One region of the Brevibacillus sp. NSP2.1 genome, then DNA from elsewhere that is predicted to be linked to it. Evidence: riboswitches for the same ligand, from Rfam matches in the RefSeq annotation. Region 1 holds a riboswitch; each other region holds the start of a gene.

Region 1 (10,069 bases):
GGTGTGGGACAAACTTCCCGCAGACGTTCAGCAACTGATTGCGGAAGAAGCGAAAAAAGCCGGGCAGTACGAGCGTGAGCTGATGATTAAGATGGAGGAAGAAGCGATTGCCAACCTCAAGGCAAAAGGGGTTGTCGTGACAGAGGACGTCGACAAGCAGGCTTTCCGCGAGGCCATGAAGCCTGTGTACGACAAGTTTTCCGACCAGTTTGGCAAAGAGCTGGTGGATGAAATCGTCAACACGAAATAAACGGCAAAAGGGAGAGGGGCCAGGCGGCTTTTCTCCCCCCTTTTCCACGAAAGGAGAAACTGTGTGAGCAATCTCATATCCAAACTAAACAGCGCTCTGCGTCTCGTCATTATTGCCTTGCTGGCCGTGATGGTCGTCGCCGTCTTCCTGCAAGTCCTTTTCCGCTTTTTCCTTGACCAGCCGCTGGCCTGGACAGAGGAGCTGGCGCGCTATCTTTTGATCTGGATTACTTTTCTCGGCTCCGCTTATGCCATGGCGATCAAGGCCCATATCGGTACCGAATACATCCAAAAGCATTTGTCGCCATTCATGAATAAGGTCGTGTTGATCGTGGCGGCTCTGTGCAGCCTTTTCTTTTTTCTCGTGATGGTTCAGCAAGGCTATCTGCTGTCTGCCAGAAGCATGGTTCAAAAATCACCCACCCTGCTCATTCCCATGGGCTATGTCTACATGGTGATACCTATCAGCGGTGTTCTGCTCATCATGAACGTGATTCATGTGACATGGAAAGACATTACCGGGAAGGAGTGAGCCATCGTGGGCACGATATTGTTTTTGACGCTGCTTGTGCTTTTAATCATTAACGTCCCGATTGCGGTTGCGTTGGGGCTGTCGGTAGTCGTGGCCTTTATAGTCGAAGGTAATATTCCGCTTTTGGTCGTCATTCAAAAAATGTTTAACGGAACTGATTCGTTCCCGCTCATGGCGATTCCGTTTTTTCTGCTGGCGGGCAAGCTGATGGAAACGGGCGGGATCTCGGCAAGGCTGATTCGCTTTGCCAATACGATCGTCGGCAATTTGCCCGGCGGACTGGCTATCGTGGCGGTTCTCGGGTGCACCTTTTTCGCCGCGATCTCGGGTTCGTCGGCTGCGACGACGGCTGCTGTAGGGGGCATTCTGATTCCGCACATGGTTAAAAAAGGGTACGATGTGCGCTTTTCCTCGGCGCTGCACGCAGCAGGCGGAACGATTGGCGTCATGATTCCTCCCAGCGTGCCGATGGTGCTGTACGGAGTGGCAGCGAGCACGTCGATTAACGATCTGTTCATCGCGGGCATCGGCCCGGGCATTCTTGTCGCGATCTCGCTCATCATCTACGCGTACTGGGTCAGCAAAAAGCAGGGCTGGGGCGGCGGTGAAAAGCATTCGGCAAAAGAAATCTGGCAGGCGTTCAAAGATGCGATTTTGGCGATTCTCATGCCAGTCATTATTCTGGGCGGGATTTACGGCGGCGTCTTTACATCGACGGAAGCTGCGGTCGTGGCGGTCGTGTACGGGCTTGTCGTCGGCCTGTTCGTTTACCGGGAAATCAAGTGGCGGGACCTGGGCGAAATTTTCAACAGCGCAGCCAGCATGACGGCTGTCATCATGCTGATTATTGCGACCGCCAACGCGTTCGGGTTTTTGATGACGAGAGAAAACATTCCCCAGGAGATCGCGCAGTTCATGCTGGGGATTACGGATAGCACGATCATTACGCTGTTGATTATCAATATACTGCTCCTGATTCTCGGTACGTTCATGGAGACGGCAGTGACCATCATTCTCCTGACCCCGATTCTGTTGCCGATCATTCACACACTGGGGATTGATCCCGTCCTGTTCGGCGTTATCATGGTCGTCAACTCGGCCATTGGCATGTTGACTCCTCCGGTCGGAATTAATCTGTTGGTAGCGGGAAATATTGCCAAGCTGTCGAATACAGAAATTGAGAAGGCAGCCATTCCGTTTCTGATCCTGTTGTGTGTAGATTTGATGCTGATTACGTACATTCCGGAAATCAGCCTGTTTCTCGTCAATCTGAGCAAGTAGCGAAGGAGAGAGTATGCGTGGACTATCAACAGCAATTAGTGAGTCTGCTAGGAGAAGACAGGGTGACGACCAACCCGACCGTTCTTGTGCACCACAGCCATGACGAATCGTATCACACGCCGCATTTGCCGGACGTAGTCGTGTTTCCGCAGACGGCGGCAGAGGTCAGCGCAATCCTGAAGCTGGCCAATGAAAAGCGGATTGCGGTGACGCCGTTTGGACTGGGGACCAGCCTGGAAGGGCACGCGATTCCGTACGCGGGTGGCATCAGCATGGACTTTTCGCTGATGAACCAGGTGCTGGAGGTGCGGCCGCAAGATTTTCTCGTGCGGGTGCAGCCAGGCGTGACGCGCACCCAGCTAAATCGCGAGCTGAAAAAGCACGGCTTGTTTTTTTCCGTGGACCCTGGGGCTGACGCGACGCTGGGCGGCATGGCGGCCACCAATGCGAGCGGAACGACCTCGGTACGCTACGGAGTGATGCGCGATCAGGTTCGCGATCTGGAAGTGGTGCTGGCCGATGGCCGTATCATCCATACGGGCAGCATGACAGCCAAGTCTTCGTCCGGGTATCACCTGACCGGAATGTTCGTCGGCTCGGAAGGGACATTGGGTGTGTTCACCGAGCTGACGCTGCGCGTGTACGGGATTCCGGAGGTGACGATGGCAGCGCGGGCCAGCTTCCCGACAGTTCAGGACGCGGTAGATACTGTCGTCGATATTCTCGGAGCCGGGATTCAGGTGGCGCGGATCGAACTGGTTGACGAGCGCTCCATTCGCCAGGTGAATTTGTACAAAGAGACGAGCTACCCGGAAAACCCGACGCTTTTTATCGAGTTTCACGGCAGCGAGCAGAGCTTGGCGCACGACATCGAGTTTGCCCAGACGATCGCGACCGAGCACGGCTGCACGCAGTTTTTGTTCGAGACCGATTCCAAGGCGCGGGCTGTGCTCTGGGATGCCCGCCACAATCTGGCCTACGCCTTCGTGCATAAGTCGCCAGGGAAAAAGATGATGGTGACAGACGTATGCGTGCCGTTTTCCGAACTGGCCGGAGCAGTGGTCGACGCCCGACAGGCTATTGACCGCTCGGGTCTGGACGGAGCCGTACTAGGGCATGTGGGCGACGGAAACTACCACGCGATTGTGATGATAGACGTCCATGATCCCGAGGAAATGGCGCGCGCCGAGGCGCTGAATGCGCATCTGGTAGAGTACGCGCTCGGCAGAGGCGGGACGTGCACCGGAGAGCACGGCGTCGGAGTCGGCAAGGTCAAATACCAGCGCAAGGAGCACGGAGCGGCGCTGGACGTGATGCGGTCGATGAAGCAAGTCCTCGATCCGAACGGCATTTTGAACCCGGGAAAAATATTCGACAAATAATGACAGCCTGCATTCTGAATGCGCAACAGAATGCAGGTTTTCTTTTTGCGAAAAGTGGAGCGCCGGAAAGGAGAACAAACTGCAATGTGGAATGTAGAAGATTGGTAAATAAACATTTCGCAAGGCAGGGAGGCAGGTATGAAGTCGATTGTTGAGATTGCCAAGGCAGCAGGTATCGATGAACAGGATCTGGAGCTTTACGGAAAGTATAAGGCAAAAATCTCTGATGAGCTGTGGGATAAAATAAAAGACCGACCTGATGGCAAGCTGATTCTCGTTACCGCGATGAATCCCAATCCGGCAGGAGCAGGCAAGACGCTGACCACGATTGGTTTGTCGCAGTCGCTCAATCTGCTTGGAAAAAGGACGATTGCAGCGCTCCGTGAGCCATCCCTTGGCCCGTGCATGGGGATAAAAGGAGGGGCTACCGGAAGCGGCAAGGCGCAAATCCTCCCTGCGGATGAAATCAATCTGCATTTTACTGGCGACATTCACGCCATTACCGCCGCGCACAATTTGCTTGCGGCGATGATCGACAACCATATTTTCCACGGCAATCCGCGGGGCATCAATCCGAAAAAAATCGTCTGGAAACGGGCGATGGACATGAACGACCGCGCGCTTAGAAATATCGTGGTCGGGCTGGGAGACGGCAACGGCATGACGCGCGAAGACGGCTTCATGATTACGACCGCATCGGAAATCATGGCGATTTTGTGCCTGAGCGAGAACCTCGCCGACTTGCGCGAGCGGCTGAACCACATCATCATCGGCTACGATTTTGAAGACAAGCCAGTCCGGGCGGAAGAAATCAATGCGGTCGAGGCGATGTGCGTACTGCTCAAGGAAGCGATCAAGCCAAACCTCGTGCAAACGATCGAGGGCACGCCAGTCATCGTCCACGGCGGTCCGTTTGCGAATATCGCGCACGGATGCAGCAGCGTGATCGGCACGAAGACAGCCTTGAAGCTGGCCGACTACGTCGTAACGGAAGCGGGCTTCGGCGCTGACCTGGGCGCGGAGAAGTTTTTTGACATCAAGTGCAGAAAAGCCGGGCTGACGCCATCGGCAGCAGTCGTGGTCATTACCGTGCGTTCCTTGAAGTACAACGCCGGAATCAAAGTGCCGGATTTGGCCGAAGAAAACCTCGCCGCATTGGAAAAAGGCTTCGCCAACGTGCGTCGCCATCTGGAAAACTTGCAGAAGTTCGGCGTGCCGGCGGTTGTAGCGATCAACCATTTTGCCACCGATACACAAGCGGAGATCGACGCAGTCATGGCGCTGTGCCAGGAGGCAGGTGCCGAGGCGGCGCTGTCCAAGGCGTGGGCAGAAGGCGGAGAAGGCGCAATCGAACTGGCGGAAAAAGTGACGCGCGCGGCAGAGCGCCCTGGGCAATTCCGCTTTTTGTACGAAGAAGACCTCGGCGTGAAGGAAAAGATTGAGACGGTGGTCAAAGAAATTTACCGCGGCTCCGGGGTAGTCTTTTCGCCGCTGGCGACAAAAACGATCCAGAAGGTAGAGGAAATGGGGCTGTCCCATCTGCCTGTGTGCATGGCGAAGACGCCGTACTCCTTTACAGATCGGGCCGATCAGCTTGGCGCCCCTGTCGGTTTTACCATTCAGGTGAGCGAAGTGCGGATTTCGGCAGGAGCAGGCTTCATCGTCGCCTTGACCGGAAGCCTGGTGACGATGCCGGGACTCCCGAAGAAACCTGCGGCCGAATCGCTGTATGTGGATGAGCACGGCCACGTGGAAGGGCTGAGCTAAACGAAGAAGTCAAAAGTGGACGACAGGCTGACACCAACAACAAGGTGTCAGCCTTTTTGCGATTTTTTCGCAATTATTTCGCAGAAAGTAGTTTACTTGTCAAACAATTTGGGTAAAGATTTTGTGTGGAAAAAAATCCAAGCCATTATTTTAAAGTTAACCCACATTTTTCCGATGTTGTGCTATAGTATTTTTATACAGATAAAACGACAAAAAATGACAAAGGCAAACCTGTTGAAAGGCAGGGACGCAAAGCCACGGGTCTAAGGCAAGCAGAGCGCATCTTCTGCTGCTACGATAGCCGGGTTGCCATGCCGTACACGTAAGAAGGCTGTCCGGGTGGCAGTCTTTTTTGTTGCCAAAAAAAGATAGGAGGTACAGCGTGAGATGGAATCCAGTTTGAAGAAAAAGCTGATCGTCGTCATGTGCCTGCTCTTGATTGTCAGCTTGGGTACGGTCTGCGGTGCCAGCTACTACAGCTCGTCGCAGTTGCTGTCGTCCAGCCTGGACAAAGAAGCGGAACTTACGGCCAGCAATCTTTCCATCAGAATCGACAGCTTTTTCCAAGAAAAAATCGGAATTGTTGAAACGATCGGAGAGATGATTTCCGCCGACAACAATTTCGACCATGACTTGAAGCTGATTCAGGAGGCGCAGAAGAAAAACCCCGAGTTTGAGACGTTTTTCTTTTCCTATGACCTGAGCGGCAAAAAAGTCATCAACTTCAAGGGCGAGGAGACGAACCCGTCTGATCGTCCGCATTTTCAGGAGGCAGGACGAGGCGAGGGGAAAATCATCGTTTCCGAGCCGGTCGTGTCGCAGCGGACAGGCAACTACATCGTGACGATCATCGTTCCGCTGATGAAGGACAATCGCCAATACGGCTATGTCGGTTCGACCATTCCGATCAACGAGATTCAGAAGACGGTTTCCGAGGAGAAGTTCGGACATAGTGGCTATGCCTTTTTGGTGAGCAAAAAAGGAACGTATATTTGGCATCCGAACAGCGAAGTCATTTTGAAGCAGTCGGTGCTCGACAGCAATATTCCTGAGTTGAAAACCGCCTTTGAAGCAACGGCACAAGGCGGCCGCGGAGTCATTCAATACGAAGAGGGACAAGCGGCGCAATTCGCCTCCTACGCTTCGACCAGATTGAACTGGGGAGTGTTCATCACTGCTCCGGCCAAAGACCTGCACGCTCCGGTCAACGAACTGTCGATCAAGCTGCTGGCTATTTCCTTGGTCGTTCTGGCGGTGGGCATCGTCTTCGTGTACTGGCTGTCGGTTCGCTTGGTTCGACCGATCCAGCGTCTGAACCAGGCCGTCAATGTCGTCGCCCAGGGCAATCTCACAGAGACGGTCACGGTGGCCGGAAAAGATGAGATCGCAGTGCTTTCCCGCGACTTCAACCAGACCGTCTCGCACTTGAAAGGCTTGATCGAAGGCGTGTCGCAATCGTCGGAGCAGGTGCTGCGCTTTACGCATGAAGTGTCGGCAGGAATTGAACACGCGACCGAAAACGTAAACCGGATCGGGACGTCAATCAACCAGATTGCCAGCGGGGCCGAGGCACAGGCTACCAGCTCCAAGGACGTCGCCTTGTCCATGAATGACATGGCGGCGGGGATTGTGAAAATTGCAGAGACATCCGCGCATGTGTCCGAAGCGGCGCGCGAGGCATCGGATCAGGCCGAGCAAGGCGCAGCAGTCGTTGAGCAGGCCGTCCGGCAAATGGGCAGCATCGGAGAGGGCACGACCAGAGCGGCTGAAGCCATTGAGCGCTTGAACAGCCGATCCAAGGAGATCGAAGGGATTCTCGATACGATCAGCCAGTTAACCTCGCAAATCAACCTGCTTGCGCTCAACGCGTCGATTGAGGCAGCGCGGGCTGGCGAGCACGGCCGCGGCTTTGCCGTCGTGGCGGGAGAAGTGAAAAATCTGGCGCATCAATCCGAGGAGTCGGCTGCGAAAATCGCGGCGCTGATCGGGGAAATCCAGCAGGATACCCGCCACGCGGTAGAAGTGATGAACACCGGCAATCGCGAGGCGCAGGAAGGCATTTCGATGATCGAAGAGGTGCGGGATATTTTCGCGCATATTTTGGAATCGTCGCGCAATGTTGCCGCCCATATTTTGGAGGTGTCGGCGGCATCGGAGGAAATGTCTGCAGGCTCTGAGCAGGTGAGCGCCTCGGTCGACGAAATGTACAACTTTGCCAAGCTTGCCTCGGAAGACGCGCAGAAGGTCGTGGAGGCCACGGCCGAACAGTTGCAAGCCATTCAGGACATTGCCCGTTCGGTCGAGCAGTTGAACACGGTCACGGAGGAGTTGCAGCAGGGCGTAGGCAAGTTCACCTTGTAAGACCTTGTAAGGCTAAAGCCCGTCCCTGGTTAAAGGGGGGATGCCATGTAAGGGATGAGACAGCTCGAAACAGCAGATGGGCATGAGACAGACTGATCGACAATCGGGAGGAGAAGAAACTAATGAAAAAGTGGACAAAAAGAATGATGGCGAGCGCGCTCGCTGCAACGATGCTGATGACTGGAACCGGAGCGTTTGCTGCTACTACAGGCGCGCAAACCGGGCAGACCGCAGCAGTGGAAGCGGTCAAAAAACAGGAAAACAAACAGTTTGAGTCCCGCCTCGACGAGATTATCGCACGGGGATACATTCTCGTGGGCACACCGGGCGACTACAAGCCGTTCACATATTTGAACCCGAAAACGAACGAATTTGAAGGCTACGACATCGACGCGATGAAAGAGTTTGCGAAAAGCCTTGGAGTAGAAGCGCGCTTCGTGCAAACATCCTGGCCGACGCTGATGGACGATCTGCTGGCGAACAAATTTGACATCGCGGTCGGCGGCGTGACCCGCAACACCGATCGCCAGAAAAAAGCGCACATGGGCGATCCGTACATCGAGTTCGGAAAAGCTCCGCTGATTCGCGTGCAGGACAAGGACAAGTACAAAAGCCTGGAAGACATCAACAAAAAAGAAGTGCGCATCGGCGTGAATCCGGGCGGTACCAACGAACAGTTCGTGCGCGACCATTTGAAAAACGCTACCGTTACTGTCGTGCAAAACAACCTGGACATCCCTGGCCTTGTCGCCAACGGCACATACGATGTGATGATTACCGACACGATCGAAGCCATGGTGTATTCCAAAGCCGATTCCCGCCTGTACGCGGCTCTGACGGACAAGCCGTTTACCCGCAGCGAAAAAGCGTACATGATTCCGCGCGGCGACTTTATTTTCGCCAGCTATCTCGATGTCTGGATGGACGAAATGAAGCTGCAAGGGAAATTCGACGAGCTGTTCCATAAATGGGTAAAATAATCGCGGTGCCGGGTATGAAAGCGCGATGACGGAAGAAAGCAGTCCTGTCTGGATGATCCGGGCAGGACTGCTTTTGTTTTTGCAGTTAACGGAGGTATGTTTCTGCGCCAATCTGTTGAGACTAGAGGAAAATGGGCACAAATGCCGTTTGCAATTTTACAGGATGCATGGTACGATTACAGCTATGTTCTTTGTAGGGTGCTTATGTACAATCGGAGATAAAAGGGCATGTTCCGGCTGTAAGGAATAGTGCCCTTTTTTAGTGAGGATTTTATAGAAGAAGGTAAAGTAAAAGGAGACTGACGTTCATTGACTACATTTTATGATTTTGGTTTGCATCATTCTGTTGTAAGAGCGCTTGGCAATATGGGATTCGAAGAGGCGACTGCGATTCAGGAGCAAACCGTTCCTGTTGCTCTGCAAGGCCGGGACTTGATCGGACAGGCGCAAACAGGTACAGGGAAAACGGCTGCATTCGGGATTCCGCTGGTGGAACGCCTCGATGAAAACAACGGCAACATTCAAGGGGTTGTCCTGACGCCGACTCGCGAGCTGGCTGTGCAGGTAGCAGAAGAAATCAACAAGATCGCCCAGTTCAAAAACATTTCCGCGCTGCCGATCTACGGCGGTCAAGACATTACCCGCCAGATCAAGGCGCTGAAAAAGCGTCCGCAAATCATCGTGGCAACGCCGGGCCGTTTTATGGACCATATGCGCAGAAGAACCATCCGCCTCGACGCGATCGAGATCGTCGTCCTGGACGAAGCGGATGAAATGCTGAACATGGGCTTCATTGATGACATCAAGGAAATTTTGCAAGAAGTGCCTGACAACCGTCAAACGTTGCTGTTCTCTGCGACTATGCCGAGAGCGATTCAGGAAATCGCGCAGCAGTTCATGACAGAGCCGGCACTGATTTCCGTCAAGCCGAAGGAAGTCACCGTTCCAAACATCGAACAGCAATATATGGAAGTTGCCGAAAAGCAAAAATTCGACGTGCTCTGCCGCTTGCTCGATATTCACTCGCCTGAGCTGGCGATTATTTTCGGGCGCACCAAGCGTCGTGTAGATGAGCTGTCGGAAGCGCTGACCAAGCGCGGCTACGGCGCTGAAGGAATCCACGGCGATTTGAACCAGGCAAAACGCGACAGCGTGCTGCGCAAGTTCAAGGAAGGCACGATCGAGGTGCTGGTGGCGACAGACGTTGCTGCCCGCGGTCTGGATATCAGCGGCGTAACGCACGTATTCAACTTCGACATTCCGCAAGACTCCGAGAGCTACGTTCACCGTATCGGCCGTACGGGTCGTGCCGGGAAAACAGGTCTGGCGATCACGTTTGTCACTTCCCGCGAAATCGACCATCTGCGTCTGATCGAGCGCGCGACAAACCGCCGCATGGAGCGCCGCTCGGTGCCGACGATGGCGGAAGCGTTGGAAGGCCAGCAGCGTTTGACCGTGGAGAAAATTTTGGAGGCGTCCGGCCGCGAAGACTTGAGCGCCTACAAAACATTGGCGGA
Region 2 (10,069 bases), 1.4 Mb from region 1:
CGGTCGGTTTTCTCTTTGATTTTTTTGGCCGCTGTCCGGAATGCTTTGGTCAATAAATCGGCCTCCCGGTTCCAATGGTGCTTGTCCGGGGGCAGCTCGACTCTTTCCGAGCCCATTTTGCTCATCAGATCGGCTAGGTGGACAAAAGGTCTGGCCAGCTTGTGGGCGAGCTGAATCACAATCAGAAGCAGGAACAGAGACGGAGGCAGCAAGTAGAGCAGCATCATTCGCACCTGGCTGTGCAGCTCGTTGTAAACGAGTTCCATCGGCGAAGTGACGATGACTCCCCAGCCGTTTGCCGGAACTTGCGCATACCCGGCCAGCAGGTGATCGCCGTTGATGCTCAACATCTGGTCGTAGCCGTTGTTGCCCGCGAGCAGCTTTCGTACGACGGGATTGGACTGGATGTTCTGGCCGATCTGCTGTTTGTCCGGATGGAACAGCAACTGTCCATTCGAGCCGACAATCGAATAAGACGAGCCGCTCGTATCTATCTCCGGGTTGCCGATAATCATGTTCAAAATGTTGTGATCCTGCAAATAGATCGTTCCCCCGACGAATCCGCGATACTGTCCGTCCTTGTCAAAGATCGGTTCGCTCATAAACAGCAGGAGGCGCTTGTACTTTTTGGAAATGTAGGGCGATGAGATGTAAGGCTTTTTCAATGCCAGTGCGTATTGCGCTTCCCTGGTCGTAAGCTTCTGTCCGACAGTGCCGAGCGATGGCGGGGACACACTGCGAACCGTTCCGGTTTCATCTACGACAGTAAGCGAGTTGAAGTAGTTGCCGCTTTTGCGAAGAATCTCCAGATGTTCGATGGCTTCTTGTTGCGTCCGTGAGGGATGGTCGATTAAAACGGTGGCGGAATAGCGCAGGCTGCTGCGCATGGATAGGAACAGGGAGTCGATCATTTGGCTCATTTTGCTTGCGCTCGAATAGTTAAGAGTGAGAGTCGTATCAATCAGCGACTTCTTTTTCGATTGATACGAGGCTACGAGAAGAATCGTCAGCGTCAACAGAATGGACAAGGAAACAAGACCCGTCAAAAGGGTAGTCAAACCAATCTTTTTCCCCTGGCTCGTTGGAAAACGATGAAAAACAGGCATATGGCTTAGGCCTCTCTTTGCGTTGGATCGATTCACGATGGAAGAGAACTGTAAAAATTCCATGTGTATTATAAGCGATACAGGCGGGACATGCTATGTAGAAAAATGAATTTTATAAAAAAATCTCGCCGATTCCACAATTATCCAGACATGCACGCAAAAAAACCGCCCTCTACAAAAGAGAGGGCAGTTGCATAAAAATCCAGCCAGCTTTGCTGCTTACGTATTCAAACCGCGAATTTGTTGCTCGATCTTTTCGAAGCCACCGGATACTTTGACGATTTCCTCTTTTTGCTCGGAGACGAGCACGAGGACTTCTTCGAGGCTTTCCTTGTTTTTGTCGGTGATGTCTGCGTTGACCTCGACTTTGGCGTTGACTTCCTGAATCATGCTGTGGACGTGGACGATGAACTCTTGCAGATTTTTCGTTTTCTCGGCGAAGTTGTGCATGTAGTTGTCCACGTTCGTAAACATTTCCTGAACCTCCATGATCCCTTCGCTGTTTTTCTCAAACGACAGTTGGGACTCGGAGATCATGTCGGAGACGAGCTTCATTTTTTCGCGAATCGTCATCAACAAGGTAGAGATTGATTCGGAGGACAGCTTGGAAGATTCGGCCAGCTTGCGCACCTCGTCCGCTACGACGGCAAAGCCGCGACCATGCTCGCCTGCACGGGAAGCCTCGATGGTCGCATTGAGCGCCAGCAGGTTGGTCTGTGCCGAAATTTCCGAAATCGTTTGGATGATTTTTTCAATGGATTCCGTTTCTTTGTTCAGCTCTTGGATCAGCTTGTTCGTGCCTTGAATGTCCTTGATAAAGCGCTCGAAGTCGTTGCCGATGTTGCTGATGCGCTTGCCGCTTTCATTGGTCGCTTCTTTGGTCGATTCTACGTATTCGTGCATTTCGGTCACGGAGCGGGTCATGTCCTCTACCTGGAGGTTGGTCGTGCCCATCTCGCGGCGCAACTCGTTGGTGTTGTCGGTCTGGATCGAGAAGGAGCGCATGATCTCCTGAAGGGCAGCCACTGTCTCCACCGCGCGGACGTTGACGCCATCTGTAACCTTGTTCAAATTCTCCTGATATTCCTGGACGGAGTTGAGCGATTCGTTGATCTGGTCCAAAATGCGCTGCAGCGACTCTTTGGAGGCGATCGCTTGCTGCTTTTGCTCCTCGCTTTCCCGCTGCAGCTTGTTGTTGAAAACTGCGTGCATCATGCTTGTCGCCGATACGAAGCAGAAGGCCAGCAAGTAGTACATCAAATGAACAGGATCGGACGTGTAGAAAATCGCTTCGCCGTTCGTCAGGAAATAGTAGGTGACGATCCCCATGGCTGCGATGATGGTCAAGATGTTAATCAGTTTGTCCTGATAAATGCCCATGACCGCGACGAAGAACATGATCGTCATGATGTTGACCAGCCAAGGATCGAGTCCCACGATGACGAACATGAAAATGCCGATGACAGCGAAGTTGAAAAACTTCATGAAGGGAGCCATCTTGTCCCGCCAGGCTGGCCGGTTGGAAAGGTAGGCAAAAGGTGCGAGCACCCCGTACAAAATCCCCAGCACGGTTAAAACGAAGGAGAACGGAACCCCCATGATGAGGTTCACGATCTGGACGATGGTAATGATGCTCGCAAAAACAATGACCACCCAGTTATTTCTTCTTTGTAAGAGTTCCATGTCAGCTAACCTCAACTTTTATTTGTTTGCAAAGCTCTTGATACCAGGCAAATTCGGGCTTGTCCTTGTTCAAATAGGCTTCTTGCAGGTGGAAGACGGTCGGAATGGCATTCGCCCCTTTGTAGAAGACCATCTCTTTCACTTGCGTCGCTCTGACGTTGTATTTACGGTTAATCAACTGAAAAAAAGCCGGATCTGCCAAACCGACTGCATGCGTATATCCGTGTTTTTCTGCATAATCGATCATGAGGGCAACTCCCCATCGTCCCAGCTTTCCGCGGAACTTGGGCAAGACAGCGAAACTGTCCACTTCGACAACTTTCATATCGCTCGTCAAAACATCCTGAAACAAATTTTGCAGATAAGCAGAAGATTTTTCATGTGGTGTAAATTCAAAAGTCCCGCCTGGTTCGTCCTCATCCGACAACAAAAGATAGACGTCGGAACCATCTTTGGCGTATTCCATCTCGAAGCCCATTGAGGTCCAGACACTTTCCTTGATTTGATGGAAAAGTGCCAAAGATTGTGCTGAATCAACCAGTTTGTACATAATACTCCACTCCATTTTTCTCTCTCTTTGTTTTTTCATGTACAAGTCTAGTGTTGATCGATAAAATGGCGCCTCCTTTCTTCCATGTGAGCATAAAAAAGGCCATTCCCCATGCGGAAACAGCCCAAAGTCACCATCATCTTCCTGCTATGCTCATGATGTATGGCAACCCGGCTGTCATGGTCAAAGACTTTAGACCCGTGGTTTTGCGTCGCCACCTTTCGATGACTTTGCCTTTGTCATTCATTTGCGAAAAATGTATAGAAGTGTCGAATTATGCAAAATATAATCCAAGAGAAACAATCTTGTCAAGTTTTGGTAGGGTAAAGTAACCGATTGTTCATAAATAGTCGGCTCCAAATTGGTAGTTTGGACAGAGAAAGATGCGAGGAAAAACAGAGAAAAGATAGGAACATAGTCAGGTTGTGCCGGGACTTTTGCCAATGGCCGACTCAGCTACTTGCGCCTGATGCGTAACAAAAATTTACCATCCGTCCGATAACTAGAAAGAACAGGAGGGATGCGAAAATGAGTCAGGCCAAAACGATTGAGTTTCACTTTTCCGGTGGCGAGCTGGTTAAGATCGAGACAACCGAGCCGGAAGAAATCATCCAAATGGTCGCCAACCAAAAGGATGGGTGGCTGCAATACGATGACATCGTGATTAATGTAAGAAACGTTTCTTACATTAAAGTGCGCGATCTCGCTTAGGCTGCTTGCTTGCCAAAAAGGCCCTCGTTCACGGAGGGTTTTTTTTATTTTCGCTTGTGCCGGGAAAAGCACATTGACAAAGGAACGAACCTGAACCTATAGTGAGTATAAAACTAACTACTAAGAGGTCGGGATGGAAGACATATACAAGGAATTGCAAAAGCTCGGATTTTCCCAGTACGAGTGCAAGGCTTACATCAGTCTGCTCAAGCACTCTCCGATCACCGGATACGAAATCAGCAAACGCTCTGGCGTGCCGCGCTCCATGATTTACGAAGTCGTGGGCAAGCTCGTTGACAAAGGGGCTGTTTACACCGTGCCTTCCGAGCCTGTCACGTATGCGCCGCTGCCAGCAAGAGAGCTGGTCCGCAGGCTGCGCGGGCAGTTCGAAGCGTCCTTCGACTATTTGGAAAAAAACTTGTCGGCCTTAGAGTCCGAGCAAGAGATCGACGTCATTCGGCGAATTAGCGGTGACGAGCTGGTGCTCATGGAAATGAGGCAAATGATCGAGCAGGCTGGCGAGGAAGTGTGGCTGTCGATCTGGGAGCCTCAGGTGCCTTTTATCCAGGAGGCGGTGGACAGACGAACCGAAGAAGGGATTTCCGTCTTTACCGTTTTGTTTGGACAGCAAGAGACGCGCGTAGGGACGACGTATCACCATGACTATATGGCGCCTGATGTGGCCGAGGAACGGATGGGCGGGCATCTTACAATCGTCGCGCGTGATCTGGAGGAAGTGCTGATCGCCAACTTCACGCCAAATACGGCTGCCTGGGCGGTCAAGACGAAGGATCCGGCGCTCGTTCTGGTCGCTGTCGAGTACATTCGCCACGATATTATGTTTGCGGAAGTGACAAAGGTGCTCGGCCCGGATAAGGTCGAAGCGCTCTGGCGCAGCAAGCCGGACTTGTACCAGGTGGTCACCGGGAAGAGATTCAAGTAAGCGGAGCGAAGCAGGAGGCAAGCGCGCAAGCCGGAGTGAAATAAAGAGAGAGTGAGGGAGAAGCAGTGGGGCGAGAACAACTGCAAGTAGAAGCATTGTCGAACGCGGGTGAGCAGGGAAGCTTCATGCAGGGGGTCAAGGATTGCATTCCAACCTTGCTCGGGTATTTGAGCATCGGGTTTGCGGCAGGTGTGCTGGAAAAGACCGCTGGGCTGAGCATCATGGAAATTGCCTTGATGAGCATTTTGCTGTACGCAGGCTCGGCGCAGTTTATTGCTGCGGGCATGATTGCCGCAGGAAGCTCGGCGATGGGAATTATCATTACGATTTTGTTTGTGAATTTGCGGCATATTTTGCTAAGCGCGGCTCTGTCGCCCTACTTCCGCCATCTGACGGCGTTTCGGAACATGCTCGTCGGTTCGCTTCTGACAGACGAGACGTTCGGGGTTGCGATCAACGAGGCGGCGAAGCGCAAGCAGATCGACGAAAAATGGATGCACGGTTTGAATGTGACGGCTTACCTGAACTGGATTGCGGCCAATTTGGCGGGAGCCTATTTCGGACAGTGGATCGCCAATCCCGAGCAGTTGGGCCTTGATTTCGCTCTGCCGGCGATGTTTATCGGCTTGCTGGTGCTGGCGATGATGAGCCGCAAGCAAATCCGGCTCGATATCGTCGTCGCCATCAGCGCAGTCGTCATTGCTGTAGGCGTGTCTGTCTTGTATCCGGGCAACCTTGGCGTCATCGTAGCTACGCTGTGCGCATCGACAATCGGGATGGTGATCGAAAGATGGAAGTGAGATGGGATATCTTCCTCATTATTGTAGGCAGTGCGCTGGTCACGTTTTTGCCGCGGGTGCTGCCCTTGATGGTGCTGTCGCGCATGGAGCTTCCCGCGTGGGGCGTCCGCTGGCTGCATTACGTGCCGATCGCGGTCATGGCTGCACTGGTCGGGCAGGAGCTGTTTTTGCAGGAGGGAAAGTTGTCGCTACTAGCCAATGTCGAGCTATTGGCGGCGATTCCGACGTTTCTGGTTGCGATCGTGACCCGCAGCCTGCTGGGCACGGTTGTCGTCGGGATGGTTTCGATCATGATCTTGCGCTACCTTTTCCCGCTCTTGTAGCAGGGAGAAAGCAGCCGGGAAATGGGTAAACTAGGAAAAAAGGGAGGCGGACGCGAATGACCGTGGAAGAAGTCATGCAACAGTTGGAAGCGTTGGGCACGGAGCAGACGAAGAAGACGTTCATGCGCCATGGCGCCAGGGAGCCGTTTTTTGGCGTGCGAATCGGCGACATGAAAAAGCTGGTGAAGGCAGTCAAGCGCGATCAAAAGCTGGTGCAAGCGTTGTACGAGACGGGCAATCACGACGCGATGTATTTGGCGGGCCTGGCGATCGACCCGCAGACGGTGACGAAGGAACAACTGCAAAGCTGGGTCAGGCAGGCGTACTGGTACATGCTGGCCGAGTACACGGTTGCGGGTGTTGCCGCCGAAAGCTCGTTCGCCCTGGAGCTGGCACGGGAGTGGATCGAAGCGGAGGAGGAGATGATTGCAGCTTGCGGCTGGAGCACGTACGCCAACTACTTGTCGATCACGCCTGACGAGCAGCTCGACCTGGCGGAAATCAGCGCCTTGCTTGCGCGGGTGAAGCAGACGATCCATCAGGAAAGAAACCGGGTACGCTATGTCATGAACCAGTTTGTCATCGCGGTTGGCGCGTCTGTCACGGAACTGCATGCGGAAGCGGTGCAGACAGCGGAAGCGATCGGAAAAGTCCAGGTGGATGTAGGCCAGACGGCGTGCAAGGTCCCGTTGGCGACGGAGTCTATCAAAAAAATCGAAGAGCGCGGCAAGATCGGCCAAAAAAGAAAGACGTGCATCTGCTGATCGGCTGCAGGACGAAAGCGCCTGCAAGCCCGTCTCGCGCGCGAACAGGCAAAACGCTGGGGAATCCGGCGTTTTTTGTTTAGGAATGCTTTTCCTGTGCGCTTTTCTTTGCTAAAGTCTCGACTCTTTTTGGATGATGTGCTATCATGATACCTTGTTAACGTATTACCACTTTATCAGAGTAAAAACAAATAGAGACTAGCCGAACTAGGGGGAGAATCACGATGAAAAAATTTGCTTTGCTGTCACTGCTTTTCGGAGCTGTCTTTTCACTGGTAGTGGGCTGCTCCAGCGAGAAAACAGGCGCTGACGCCAATAAACTGATTATCGGAATCGACGACAAATTTGCGCCAATGGGCTTCCGCGATGAGAAAAACGAGCTGGTCGGCTTCGATATCGACTACGCTCGCGCCGCTGGCGAAAAGATGGGCAAGCAGGTCGAGTTTCAGCCTATCGACTGGGGTTCCAAAGAATCTGAATTGAACAGCGGCCGGATTGATCTGATCTGGAACGGATACACGATTACGGATGAGCGCAAACAAAAAGTGCTGTTCACGAAGCCGTACTTGAAAAACGCGCAGGTCGTCGTGACGCTGGCCAATTCCGATATGACGAAGCTCGCGGATTTGTCTGGCAAAGTTGTCGGGCTGCAAAAGCTGTCCTCTGCCGCTGACGCTCTGAATGCAAGCGAGCTGAAAAACCAGGTGAAGACGATCACGGAGTTCCCGGACAACGTACTGGCTTTGAGCGACCTGAAAATCGGCCGCGTCGATGCCGTGGTCATCGACCAGGTCGTGGCGGATTACTACATGACCAAAGATCAGGGAACGTTCAAATTGTTGGACGAATCGTTGTCTCCTGAAGAGTACGGCGTAGGGGTGAAAAAAGGCAACGAAGCGCTGCTGAACGAGCTGCAAAAGGCGCTCGACGCGCTCAATCAGGATGGAACCGCCGCGAAAATCTCGGAAAAATGGTTTGGCGAGGATCGCGTATTGAAATAATGAAAGAAACGATGGCTTCGCCAGGAAGATGGGCGAAGCCACGCTTATGTCACGACGAAAAAACAAGGTCAGGCTCCTGCCAGGAAAGCCAAAGCCTGCCTAATCCACATAGGAGCATGAAATATGAGCGCAGACTACATCCTTTCGATTACAAAACCGATGCTGGAAGGAGCGCAGATGACGATCCTGCTGTTTTTGATCGCCATCGTGCTCTCGATCCCGTTGGGCTTTCTCATTACGTTAATGGCAAAAAGCAGCGTAAAGCCGCTGGCGTGGCTGGCACACACGTACGTGTACGTGATGCGCGGGACACCGCTGCTTTTGCAACTGCTGTTTATTTGCTTCGGGCTGCCGCTATTGCCCGGTATTGGCGAATATTTGGTGATGGATCGCTTTGTCGCTGCCTGCGTAGGCTTTGTGTTGAACTACGCGGCCTACTTTGCGGAAATTTTCCGGGGCGGGCTGTTGTCCATCGACAAAGGCCAGTACGAGGCGGCACAAGTGCTCGGCTTTAGCAAATGGCAGACGACGACCAAAATCATTTTGCCGCAAATGTTTCGCGTAGCGCTGCCCGCCGTGTCGAACGAATCGATCACGCTTGTGAAGGATACGGCGCTGCTCTATGCGGTCGCAGTGCCTGAGCTGTTGCATTACGCGCAAACGGCTGTGAACCGGGACTTTACGATCGTTCCCTTTTTTATCGCGGGCGTCATCTATTTGCTGATGACCCTCTTGTTGACTCTGTTCTTTAAATGGCTGGAAAAAAGATTTAAATTCGAATAAAGGACTGGCGTGAAATGGCGATCATTCAAGTAAGCAATCTGAAAAAATCGTTTGGCGAGCTGGAAGTTTTGAAAGATGTCTCGTTTGAGATTCAAAAGAACGATGTGGTCGCAGTGATTGGCCCGTCCGGTTCGGGAAAAAGCACGATGCTGCGCAGCCTGGTCTATCTGGAGCAGGTAAATGGCGGGAGCATCCGTGTCGCGGATGACTTTCTGGTGAAAGACGGCGTCTACAGCTCCAGCCAGCAGATCAAGCGGATCACGGGGAAGATGGGGATGGTGTTCCAGCACTTCAACTTGTTTCCGCATCTGACCGTGCGCGAAAATCTGGAGATTGCGCCGCAGGTGGTCAAGGGGGAGCCGGAAAACGTCATTCGCGCGCGAAGCGGGGAGTTGCTGGAGAAGGTCGGGCTATCAGACAAGGCAAACGTCTATCCCGCCAAGCTGTCAGGCGGCCAAAAGCAGCGCGTGGCGATTGCCAGAGCGCTCATGATGAACCCGGACATTTTGCTGTTCGACGAACCGACGTCTGCGCTCGATCCCGAACTGACGGGCGAAGTGCTCCAGGTCATCAAACAGCTTGCCTCCGAGCATATGACGATGATGGTGGTCACGCATGAGATGGGCTTTGCAAGAGAAGTAGCGAGCCGGATTATGTTTATGGATAATGGAGAATTTGTCGAGTCGGGAACGCCGGAAGAGCTGTTTACGAATGCGCAGCACGAGCGGACGCGCGCCTTTTTGCAGCGGGCGTTGAAATAACAAAGCAGCCCTCTGGAGGCTCCCGGAGGGCTGTTGCGTGCCCGGCCCACGGCTTGAATTACATGACCTGGTAGTGCAAATAGCGTTGGCTAATAAACGAGTGAAAATGCTCACTGAACGAATCGGCATTCAGGAAGGCGTTGTAGGCATAAGGGGAGACTTTGCAGTAGACAAATTCGCGGCCGTCGTGAAACTGGATGTAAAGGTGTTGCGACTCCAAGTCGTAGCGGGTGGCTTTGATGAGGTCGGAATCCAGTTGCTTGTACTTGGGCTCTTCTTCGGTCTTGTTTTTACGAGAAAACCATTGGCGAAAAAAAGATTTCACTTCGCGCCATACTCCTTTTTGTCTATTTCTCCGAGGCTTTTATTTTACTCAAAAACTTGTATTCGGAATATAAAAATAACGCACCGATGACAAAATGAGCCAAGAGAACCGTATGTAGAGCATAGTGTGGAAGGGTAGCAAGCATGTGTATTCCTCCTGTTTGAGAGAATGAAGTCACAAAATGAAAGGCGACTCGCGTGTGCTGCTCGGGACATCTTCCTTCTGCCCGGTTCTTCGGACCTGTATTCTAGTTGTGGAGCAAGGAGGAATTTTCTGAACCATCCTGTCGATCTATGGAAGTGCTTGTCGAAAATAGTCT
Region 3 (10,069 bases), 1.9 Mb from region 1:
CCGAGCAAGTCAAAGAAAAGCTGCAACAAGCTGGCATCCGCGTAGAGCTGGATGCGCGCAACGAAAAAATCGGCTACAAAATCCGTGAAGCGCAAGTGCAAAAAATCCCGTACATGCTGGTTATCGGGGAAAAAGAAGTGACAGACGGCACTCTGTCTGTACGCAGACGGGGAGTAGGCGATGAAGGCGCCATGACCGTTGATGAGTTCGTGGAAAAAATCCGCGCCGAAATCAACGAAATGAAGTAAAGCAAAAAGGGCAGTTCTCACCCGAACGGTGGGAACGGCCCTTTTGTTTTTGGCGAAAACGGTGGCGACAACTGCTACAGCTCATTTTCCAGACGGGTAAGCAGTGTTACGACTTCATGGGACGCCCGTTGAAGCTGCTCGTACGCTTCCTGGGCGCCGGCGAGATCCTCGGCCTGGTATTTTTCCACTGCCTGCTTGGCGTAAAAATGTACTAATTTGTGCGGCTCCTCCAGCTTTTTGAAGGTCGGGTTGTTGCGCACAAGCGGCGGCAAGTCGCTGTAGTACCACGTCCCCAGTCGGCAGTGATGGTGCGAGGCCATTTCTGCGGCGACCAGGTTTTCCAAACCAAGGAACATGTTGTAAATTTTCCATTTCCACAGCAAATGATCCGTTTTGGCCACGCGCACGATGTCTTTGTAGCTCAATTTGACATTGATCGTAAAGAACGTCTTGCGGTACTCATCCATTTTCCGGCTCAGTTCGAGAATGATTTGCGCGGTGTTTTTGGCGATTTGCTGCGAATGTGTGCTCAGGTCAAAAATCGTGGAGTTGCGGTGGGCGATATCCGTGACAGAAGAAGCCTGTTCCTCGGTCATGGCGGCAATTTGCGAGGTGGATTGGCTGATTTCCTGCATGGTGGACACAATCTTGTTCAGGGCGACATCGGCGAACTGGGCTTCCCCGACGCTGCGCTCCACCAGCTTGCTCGTGCTGTCCATCTGCTCCGTCACTCGCTTCGAAACTTGTTGCAGCGACTCCATGTTGTCTGTGATCCGGCTGATCTGTTCTTTTGTATGCTCGGCCAGCTTGCGCACCTCAGTGGCTACGACTGCAAAGCCGCGCCCTTGCTCTCCGGCCCGGGCGGCCTCGATACTGGCGTTCAGCGCGAGCAGGTTGGTCTGCTCGGCGATTTCCCGAATGATGCGGATGACGTCCTGTGTCTGATGAATCTCCTGATTGAGCTGGTTTACCCTGCTCATGACCTCGACAAAGACGTGGCCCACCTGGCGGATGTCGCCGAGAGCGGCATTGATGATCTGTTTGCTCTGTTCAGCGGATTGCACCGCTTCGTCTGTCCCTTCCGCGACTTTGACCGCGTGGTTGGCGACTTCCTGAATCGAGGCGCTCATTTCTTCCGTTGCGGCGGTGACGCTGTGGCTTTCCTCGATCTGCTCGTCCATTCCCGAGATAAGCTGCTTCGTCGTGTCGAGCTGGGTCATATGGTTGAGCATGCCGGAGATGCCGAACAAAAACGATTTGAACGTCTCTTCCATATACACTTCCACAATCAGTTGCTGATCGAATGCTGCCAATTTTTGCACAGCGGTGACCATTTTCATCATCTGATGCGGCTGATTGCTCCATTTTTCCATCAAAATCGTGGTCATGATCTGAATCAGCAGATGGTGTGCAGAAATAAAATGATCGGCTGTCAGATGAATGCGGCTGTGAACTTGCCCGATGACAATTCTCGTTTTCACGTACTCATGGTTGACTTCTGCTGTGAGAAACTGCTCCAGGTGGACCTCCAAAGTTTTTTTCAACCGCTCCAGGCTGGAGTTGTCGAGGATGATCTTCTGGAGGTGGGGAACGTTAGTGATCGACTGGTAAAACTTGGATACGATCTCTGCTTTAAAGGGGTAAAGCGTGGTAGCAGCCTCTTTGACGTGCGCCAATGTATCCTGATCCACGCCCAAAAAAGACAGGCGCTCTTTCACGCGTTCGCCCACTTCGGTAATGTCAGTTGCGTGGGAAGCTTTCACATACTCATTCCATGGCTTTGCTTTCTTTGCAAAAAATTGCATGCAGACCTCCGAATTTTACATTTTATTGATTTACTCAAAAATTGAGAAAGAGGGGGCGATTGCCATTGCTGCAGCTTGCCGTTTCTGAGCAGTGGACAAGGCCTTTGTTCTGGGATAAAATAAACCGACTCTACAACGAAAATAGGGTCGGTTGCACTACTCGCTCCCAGCCATTCAAGTGCCCACATACAAACGGCTGATCTTCGCTTTCCTTATTGAAGAGGAATATATAGAGCATAATATATAGTCATATTATCCTATGTTTATACAAAAGGGAATAGTCAAAAAAACGGTTTGCACATTGGCGTGCACCGGGTCATTTTTCCGATTTTCATCGGCTTGCGACCGCTTTTGCAACAGCGAAAAGTGCAGGAACAGGAGCCGTTCGCAGGCGGAATATGGTACGCTAATAAAAAGCCGGAATCGCATGTTGGACATCAATACGAGACAAACTGGAGATAGAGTGGCATGCCAGGCTCAGCCAGGAAAAGGAGGGTGACCACCAGTGCTAGAGCAGATGCAAGTACGTGACACACGAAAGCGTCCTCTCCGTGATCTGCGCATTTCCGTGACAGACAAATGCAATTTTCGTTGCCGGTACTGTATGCCGGCTGAAATTTTCGGGCCGGAGTTTGAATTTTTGCCGCAGCACAAGCTGCTGTCGTTTGAAGAAATTACCCGCTTGACCCAAATATTCACAGCGCTCGGCGTGCGGAAAATCCGGATTACGGGCGGAGAACCGCTCGTGCGCAGGGATTTGCCTGAATTAATACGAATGATTCGAAAAATAGAGGACGTTCACGATATCGCCATGACGACCAATGGCTCGCTGCTCGCCCGCCATGCCCAGGCTTTGAAGGAAGCCGGGCTTGATCGCGTCACCGTCAGCCTCGACAGCCTGGACAACGAGCGGTTTGGCATGTTAAACGGCAGAGGCTATCCGGTGGATGCTGTGCTCGACGGGATTCGCGCGGCGGCGGAAGCGGGACTCGGGGTGAAAATCAACATGGTCGTCCAGCGCGGTGTCAACGACCAGGACATTTTGCCGATGGCCCGTTATTTCCGCGAGCAAGGCCATACGCTGCGCTTCATTGAGTTCATGGACGTAGGTAACAGCAACGGCTGGAAGCTCGATCAGGTCGTGCCTTCCAGCGAAATCGTCCGGATGATCGGCGCAGAAATGCCGCTCGTCCCGGTCGAGGCGAACTACTTCGGCGAGGTCGCTTCGCGCTACCGCTACGAGGGGAGCGATCAGGAGATTGGGCTGATCTCGTCGGTGACACAAGCCTTTTGCTCTACCTGTACGCGGGCGCGGCTGTCGGCAGAGGGGAAAATGTACAACTGCCTGTTCGCCTCCGCCGGCTATGACTTGCGCGAGCCGCTGCGCAGCGGGCGAAGCGACGAAGAAATCCAGGAGCAGATTCGCGCGATCTGGGAAAAGCGCGACGAGCGCTATTCGGAAGAACGGCTGGACGAAACGCCGGGGCTGCAAAAGCGTCCGAAGGTGGAAATGTCCCACATCGGAGGATAAAAAGCGATAAGCCTTGACAAAGACAACTCTACCTTGTATTATAAGTTGCGTGTATAAACACTTCATACTTCGAGAACAAGCAGAGGCGCCCAGCTTCTCACCTGGGTCGACGTCCGACACGACTGTTGACAGGTAACTCTTATGCAAAGATCCTTGGATCTGATGAAATTGCTTAGGTGAGATATGTGCGGGCGCAGATGCGTTCGCACATTTTTGTTCCTTCTCGAAATTGACGGAGGTGGCAAGTATTAGCAAGGATCAAATGTTAATCAACGAAGCGATCCGTGCCCGTGAAGTCCGTTTGATCGGCGCTGACGGGAGCCAATTGGGAGTCGTACCCTTCAGGGAAGCGTTGCGCATTGCCCAGGAAGCCGAACTGGATCTGGTAAACGTTGCTCCGACAGCCAAACCGCCTGTATGCCGTATCATGGACTACGGAAAGTTCAAGTACGAGCAGGCGAAAAAGGAGAAAGAAGCACGGAAAAACCAGAAGATCATCGAGCTGAAAGAAGTGCGTTTTTCTTCTAACATCGAAGAACACGATTTTCAAACCAAGCTTCGCAACGTCCGCAAGTTCTTGGAGGATCACCACAAGGTGAAGTGTACGATCCGTTTCCGTGGACGTGAAATCACCCACTCCGAAATCGGGCTTGGCGTTATGGAGCGTGTAGCTGCTCAGTGTGAAGATCTCGCTACGCCTGAGCGTAAACCGAAGATCGAGGGCCGCAGCATGATTATGATTCTGGCTCCGAAAGCGGAAAAGTAAGATAGTAGTTTAGACAGGAGGACTTTTCAGATGCCTAAAATGAAAACCAACAAGGCTGCTGCAAAACGTTTCAAAAAGACTGGAAGCGGCCAATTGAAGCGCGACCGCGCATTTGGTAACCACATGTTCGCCAACAAAACGACTAAGCAAAAGCGCCACCTGCGCAAAGCTGCACTCGTTTCCAAAGGCGATCAAAAACGCATGGAGCAAATGCTCACTTACCTGTAAGTTTTCGCATCATTACACACATTACGCAGCATGAGCTCCCTAAGCGCCTAGCAGTAGGCCGCCATGCTGGAAAGACCAGGAGGAGTTTAGTATGCCAAGAGTAAAAGGTGGCATTGTTACACGCCGTCGTCATAAGAAAATCCTGAAGCTGGCGAAAGGATACTTCGGTTCCAAACATCGCCTGTTTAAATCCGCTAATGCGCAAGTAATGAAATCCCTGCTTTATGCATACCGCGACCGTCGTCAAAAGAAACGCGACTTCCGCAAACTGTGGATCACCCGTATCAACGCGCAAGCTCGCCTGAACGGTCTGTCCTACAGCCGTCTGATGCACGGCCTGAAAGTGGCTGGCATCGAAGTGAACCGCAAAATGCTGGCTGACCTGGCTGTGAACGACAAAGCTGCGTTCAACGAACTGGCAGCAGTTGCAAAAGGCAAACTGAACGCGTAAGCACATACGCAAAAAGCAAAGCCGATCTTTCCTGGTGGGGAAGGTCGGCTTTTTTTGCTTGTCGGAGAGGCTCTCCCCTATGAATGAACATCCGAAAAGCGCAAGGGCAGCAACGAAACGCCATCGTTTTTTTAAGAAAATGGACAACGGGCGTAGAGGCGGCTCCGTCTCAGGTTGGAGCAAAAAACAATCTCCCGTCCGTGTCGAGAGGATGGCTCCCTGCCGTACAATAAAAAGCGTCAAAGGAAAACATTGGATAGGAGAGAGTAGAGATGAAAAAACAAAAGTGGATGGTAATGATGGGTGCAACTGCGGTGGTCTGTTCGGCGCTGTTCGTTCCGGGAGCGTTCGCCAAAGAAAAGGATGATGCCTACGTAGCACCCGTCGTCTTCATCACAGGAGCACCGGCGACACAAAATGTAGACCAGGCGAATCTCAACACGATTCCGACAGGCAGTTCGTTTATTTTCCCGGCAGCAAACAGTGACTCTGACAAAAAATAAGAGGGAGCAATCCGCGAGGAGCGATCGGGCTACAGGTCTGGTCGCTCTTTTCGTTTCTTTCGGTGCCGTCGCGGCAGTTTTGTCAGCAGGACGAATCGCCACTTCCTGCCTCCCGACATATGATGGTGGGGGAATCCTAGCAGGAAAGGAGTTTCGCTGATGAGCAATCGCCAGAGGATGGCGGACGAAGAGCTGCAAGTGTGGGCGTACCGGATGGAAGCCAAATCCCCGCAGGATGTGCTTGTTCTGGCGGTGGAACACTTCGCAGGCAACCTCGTCCTCGCCTCAAGCTTCGGTGCCGAGGATGTCGTGCTGATCGACATGCTGCACAAACTGGCCCCGACGATACCTGTTTTTTATCTCGATACGAACAAACATTTTCCCGAGACGTACGAGACGCGCGACAAGCTGGAGGAGCGGTACCAGACGAAATTTATCCAGGTGCTGCCCCAGATGACTCTGGCTGAGCAGGAGAAGAGCCACGGAGACAAATTGTGGGAGACAGACCCGAATCTGTGCTGCCAAATCCGCAAAGTAGAGCCTTTGACACGGGTGCTGTCCGGCTACGACGCCTGGATTACCGGCATTCGCCGCGATCAGGCGCCTACCCGCGCCAATGCGAAAAAAGTGGAATGGGACGATAAATTCAAGCTGGTGAAGTTCAACCCGCTCGCGGACTGGACGATGGACCAGGTGTGGGCATATATACACGCGAACGATGTCCCCTACAACCCTTTGCATGACCGCAATTATCCAAGTATTGGCTGCAGTGTTTGCACCCGGCCTGTCCAGTCAGGGCAGGACCCGCGCGCGGGCCGCTGGGCCGGCTTTGACAAGACCGAATGCGGCCTGCACAAGTAAGGGAACAAAAGGGAGGACACGCTATGCATACGATCTCGCCACACGGTGGGACGCTGATTGAACGGCTGGAAAGTCAGCCGGAAGCGATAACCAGAGCCGCTGGCAAAAAAGCAATCGTGGTCGATCAATGGACGTTGTCTGACATAGACTGCCTCGCCATTGGCGCCTTTTCCCCGCTGACAGGCTTTCTTTGCGAGGACGACTACCATTCCGTCGTGGAGCGGATGCGGCTCGCAGACGGGACGGTTTGGCCGCTGCCCGTGACGCTGGCAGTCGATGCGGCCGAGCACGCGGACATCGAGCCGGGGGATGCGGTATGGCTGCGCGGCGAAGATGGCGAAGACTACGCCATACTCCAGGTGCAAAGCCTCTACCAGCCCGATAAAGCCCGGGAGGCAAGACAAGTGTTTCGGACAGCGGACCGGGCGCATCCGGGAGTGAAAAAGCTGATGGAAAAACCGGGGCTGTACGTGGGCGGTCCGGTGCATGTGCTCAAGCGGCCGCAGCCCGAGCGGTTTGCCGAATATTATTTGACGCCGCGCGAGACGAGAGAGCTTTTTTCCCAAAACGGCTGGAAGAGCGTCGTCGGCTTCCAGACGCGCAATCCCGTCCACCGGGCGCACGAATATATCCAAAAGGCGGCAATGGAAATCGTCGACGGGCTTTTTCTCAACCCGCTGATGGGGGAAACCAAGTCAGATGACATCCCCGCGCAAGTGCGGATGAAAAGCTACCTCGCCCTGCTGGAAAACTACTACCCGAAAGAGCGCGTGCTGCTCGCGGCCTTCCCGGCGGCGATGCGCTACGCAGGTCCGAGAGAAGCGGTATTCCACGCGCTCGTCCGCAAAAACTACGGCTGCACGCACTTCATCGTAGGCCGCGATCACGCGGGCGTGGGCGATTACTACGGGACGTACGACGCGCAGCACATCTTCTCTGCATTTGCGCCAGAGGAGCTGGGCATCCAGTTGCTGTTTTATGAGCACAGCTTTTATTGCACAGCCTGCCAAGGAATGGCGACGGCCAAGACGTGCCCACACGCTGCAAGCGAGCATCTGACGCTGTCCGGGACAAAAGTGCGCGCGCTTTTGCGCAGCGGCCAGACCCCGCCGCCGGAATTTACCCGTCCCGAGGTGGCGCAAATTTTGATCGAGGGACTTCGCGACAATCTGTAAAACAAGTTTACGAACAAAAGGGAAGGGCGGGCATTGCCGGTCCGTTTCCTTGCCCGAGAAAGGGGACAAGCCGAAAGAAAATGTATCCGCTTTCACGCAAAAACCGCGCCGTTCCGGCATTTTCTACTGAGCATTCGTTCGGACGAAAGTATAGTAAAATCTTTTTGTTTTCGTTGACACCCCCAAAGTGCCTAGCTATAATCAGACGTAACACTTTATTTTCTGACAACAACAATATTAGAAATATTGTTATAATAGCAGGCTATGACGAGGATGGTGCGCGTCTCCCCTTTTACAGAGAGCCCTGGTTGCTGAGAACGGGCATAGGGTACGCTGCATTGCTCACCTCTGAGCTGTTTTGCTGAAATTTGCCTCGTGCAAAAAGTAGGGAAAACCGATTGACACCCGTTAGCGTGTTACAGTCCGCATTTGCTGTGACTGGCTGAGATCGGCTGACCGCGAGGCGCCGATAAAGTTGGGTGGTACCGCGAACCCTTTCGCCCCAAAAGACATGGAAACCGAACCGTGTCGGGGCGAAAGGGTTTTTCTATGTGTCCATAGGTATTTTTTATAGCTGCTTTAAGAAGTGGGAGGAGGAGAGGAAAATGAGTGTTGAAATGGCCGAATTGCAGAAAAAGAACGGCATTCCACCGATTCAGTTCGGGGAGGAAGTGACAGGAGCAGAAACGCTTCTGCGCTGTCTGATCCTGGAGGAAGTCGAATACATTTTCGGCTACCCAGGCGGAGCGGTGCTCCCGATCTACGATTCCTTGTACGGGAGCTACTTCAAGCACATCCTGACTCGCCATGAGCAGGGCGCGATCCACGCAGCAGACGGATACGCCCGCGCTACTGGCAAACCGGGCGTATGCATCGCCACTTCCGGTCCGGGGGCGACCAACCTCGTAACCGGAATTGCGACAGCCCAGATGGACTCGGTTCCGCTGGTGTGCATCACCGGAAACGTAGCCCAGTCGCTGATCGGAACCGACGCGTTCCAGGAAGCGAACATTACCGGAATCACCATCCCGATTACGAAGCACAGCTACTTCGTCCGCGATGTCCGCGAGCTTCCGCGCATCGTGAAGGAAGCGTTCCACATCGCTTCTACAGGTCGTCCGGGCCCGGTCCTCATCGACATTCCAAAAGATGTGGCCAACGCGAAGGCGCCGTTCACTTATCCCGACAAGGTCGAGATTCGCGGCTACCGCGACACGCTCGTGCCGACAGACGAAGAGGTGCAGACATTTGTTGACGCGATTGGCGAAGCGAAGCGCCCGGTCATTTTGGCAGGCGGCGGCATCATCGCCGCAAAAGCCGAAGCAGAGCTGCTCGCTTTTGCGGAGAAGACGCGCATCCCGGTTATCAACACGTTCATGGGGCTGGGCGGTTTCCCGGGCACGCACGAATTGGCGCTCGCCATGCCGGGCATGCACGGAAGCTACACAGCCAACCAGGCGCTGCTCAATGCGGACTGTGTCATCGGCCTCGGCGCTCGCTTCGATGACCGGATCACGATGGGACGCACCAAGGAGTTTGCTCCGAAAGCCCGCATCGTCCACGTCGACATCGACCCTGCCGAGCTGGGGAAAAACGTCGAGACAGCCGTCACTGTGGCAGGCGATGTGAAAAGCACCCTGGCCAAAGCGATTCCGGTTGCCCGCAAATGCGATTCCGAGGCGTGGATCAGCCAGTTGAGGGAATGGCAGGCACAGTATCCGTACAAGTACAAAAAAGACGGCGACGTACTGAAGCCGCAAGCGGTCATTGAGCTTCTGTACAGCTCCACAGATGGGGAAGCGATCGTCACGACAGACGTTGGACAGCACCAGATGTGGACAGCACAATACTACAAGTTCAAGCACCCGCGCTCCTTTATCTCTTCCGGCGGCCTCGGCACGATGGGCTTTGGCTTCCCGGCAGCGATTGGCGCACAGATCGCGCACCCGGATCGCACGGTAATCGCCGTAGTGGGCGACGGCGGCTTCCAGATGACCAACCAGGAGCTGGCGATCGTCTCCCAGTACAACATTCCGGTGAAGGTCGCGATTGTGAACAACCAGTGCCTGGGGATGGTTCGCCAATGGCAGGAGCTGTTCTACGACAATCGCTACAGCCAGATCGACCTGACGTGCAGCCCGGATTTCGTCAAGCTGGCGGAAGCGTACGGCGTCAAAGGCTTGCGGGCCACCACTCCGCAAGAGGCAGAAGCCGTTTGGGCCGAAGCGCTGCGCCATGATGGGCCAGTCGTCGTGGACTTCCGCGTCGCGCAGGAAGAAAACGTGTATCCGATGGTAGCGTCGGGCGACACATTAGATCAGATGGAATTGGGGGACGACTAGGATGCAAACACATACGATCGCCGTACTCGTCAACGATCACCCCGGCGTATTGACCCGAGTCGCGACCTTGTTCGGGCAACGCGGCTTCAACATCGACAGCATCACGGTGGGAGGAACAGAGGAGCAAGGGCTGTCCCGGATGATTATTACCACCGGAGC

The links. A riboswitch is a leader RNA that binds a small molecule or an ion and turns the genes downstream of it on or off. The one in region 1 is predicted to bind cyclic di-GMP.
Region 2: it holds a riboswitch for cyclic di-GMP, as region 1 does, so the genes downstream of both, M655_RS22230 (GNAT family N-acetyltransferase) here and M655_RS01905 (methyl-accepting chemotaxis protein) in region 1, are expected to answer to the same signal.
Region 3: it holds a riboswitch for cyclic di-GMP, as region 1 does, so the genes downstream of both, M655_RS19775 (methyl-accepting chemotaxis protein) here and M655_RS01905 (methyl-accepting chemotaxis protein) in region 1, are expected to answer to the same signal.

What each region holds. Positions count from the first base shown of each region.
Region 1 covers NZ_CP048274.1:375,201-385,269, forward strand. The annotation lists gene M655_RS01880 (TRAP transporter substrate-binding protein) at 1-250, shown strand, start outside; gene M655_RS01885 (TRAP transporter small permease) at 314-781, shown strand; gene M655_RS01890 (TRAP transporter large permease) at 788-2,062, shown strand; gene M655_RS01895 (FAD-binding oxidoreductase) at 2,080-3,444, shown strand; gene M655_RS01900 (formate--tetrahydrofolate ligase) at 3,583-5,211, shown strand; cyclic di-GMP riboswitch class I at 5,426-5,525, shown strand; gene M655_RS01905 (methyl-accepting chemotaxis protein) at 5,599-7,572, shown strand; gene M655_RS01910 (transporter substrate-binding domain-containing protein) at 7,695-8,552, shown strand; gene cshA (degradosome RNA helicase CshA) at 8,862-10,069, shown strand, end outside.
Region 2 covers NZ_CP048274.1:4,574,208-4,584,276, reverse strand. The annotation lists gene M655_RS22240 (sensor domain-containing diguanylate cyclase) at 1-1,106, opposite strand, end outside; gene M655_RS22235 (methyl-accepting chemotaxis protein) at 1,326-2,789, opposite strand; gene M655_RS22230 (GNAT family N-acetyltransferase) at 2,791-3,339, opposite strand; cyclic di-GMP riboswitch class I at 3,501-3,584, opposite strand; gene M655_RS22225 (hypothetical protein) at 3,868-4,050, shown strand; gene M655_RS22220 (TrmB family transcriptional regulator) at 4,184-4,993, shown strand; gene M655_RS22215 (AzlC family ABC transporter permease) at 5,119-5,793, shown strand; gene M655_RS22210 (AzlD domain-containing protein) at 5,784-6,116, shown strand; gene M655_RS22205 (DNA alkylation repair protein) at 6,173-6,880, shown strand; gene M655_RS22200 (amino acid ABC transporter substrate-binding protein) at 7,105-7,881, shown strand; gene M655_RS22195 (amino acid ABC transporter permease) at 8,005-8,664, shown strand; gene M655_RS22190 (amino acid ABC transporter ATP-binding protein) at 8,679-9,425, shown strand; gene M655_RS22185 (KTSC domain-containing protein) at 9,484-9,750, opposite strand.
Region 3 covers NZ_CP048274.1:4,072,397-4,082,465, reverse strand. The annotation lists gene thrS (threonine--tRNA ligase) at 1-248, shown strand, start outside; gene M655_RS19775 (methyl-accepting chemotaxis protein) at 323-2,053, opposite strand; cyclic di-GMP riboswitch class II at 2,190-2,273, opposite strand; gene moaA (GTP 3',8-cyclase MoaA) at 2,571-3,584, shown strand; gene infC (translation initiation factor IF-3) at 3,847-4,350, shown strand; gene rpmI (50S ribosomal protein L35) at 4,381-4,578, shown strand; gene rplT (50S ribosomal protein L20) at 4,670-5,029, shown strand; gene M655_RS19750 (hypothetical protein) at 5,302-5,532, shown strand; gene M655_RS19745 (phosphoadenylyl-sulfate reductase) at 5,692-6,393, shown strand; gene sat (sulfate adenylyltransferase) at 6,417-7,568, shown strand; gene ilvB (biosynthetic-type acetolactate synthase large subunit) at 8,174-9,910, shown strand; gene ilvN (acetolactate synthase small subunit) at 9,912-10,069, shown strand, end outside.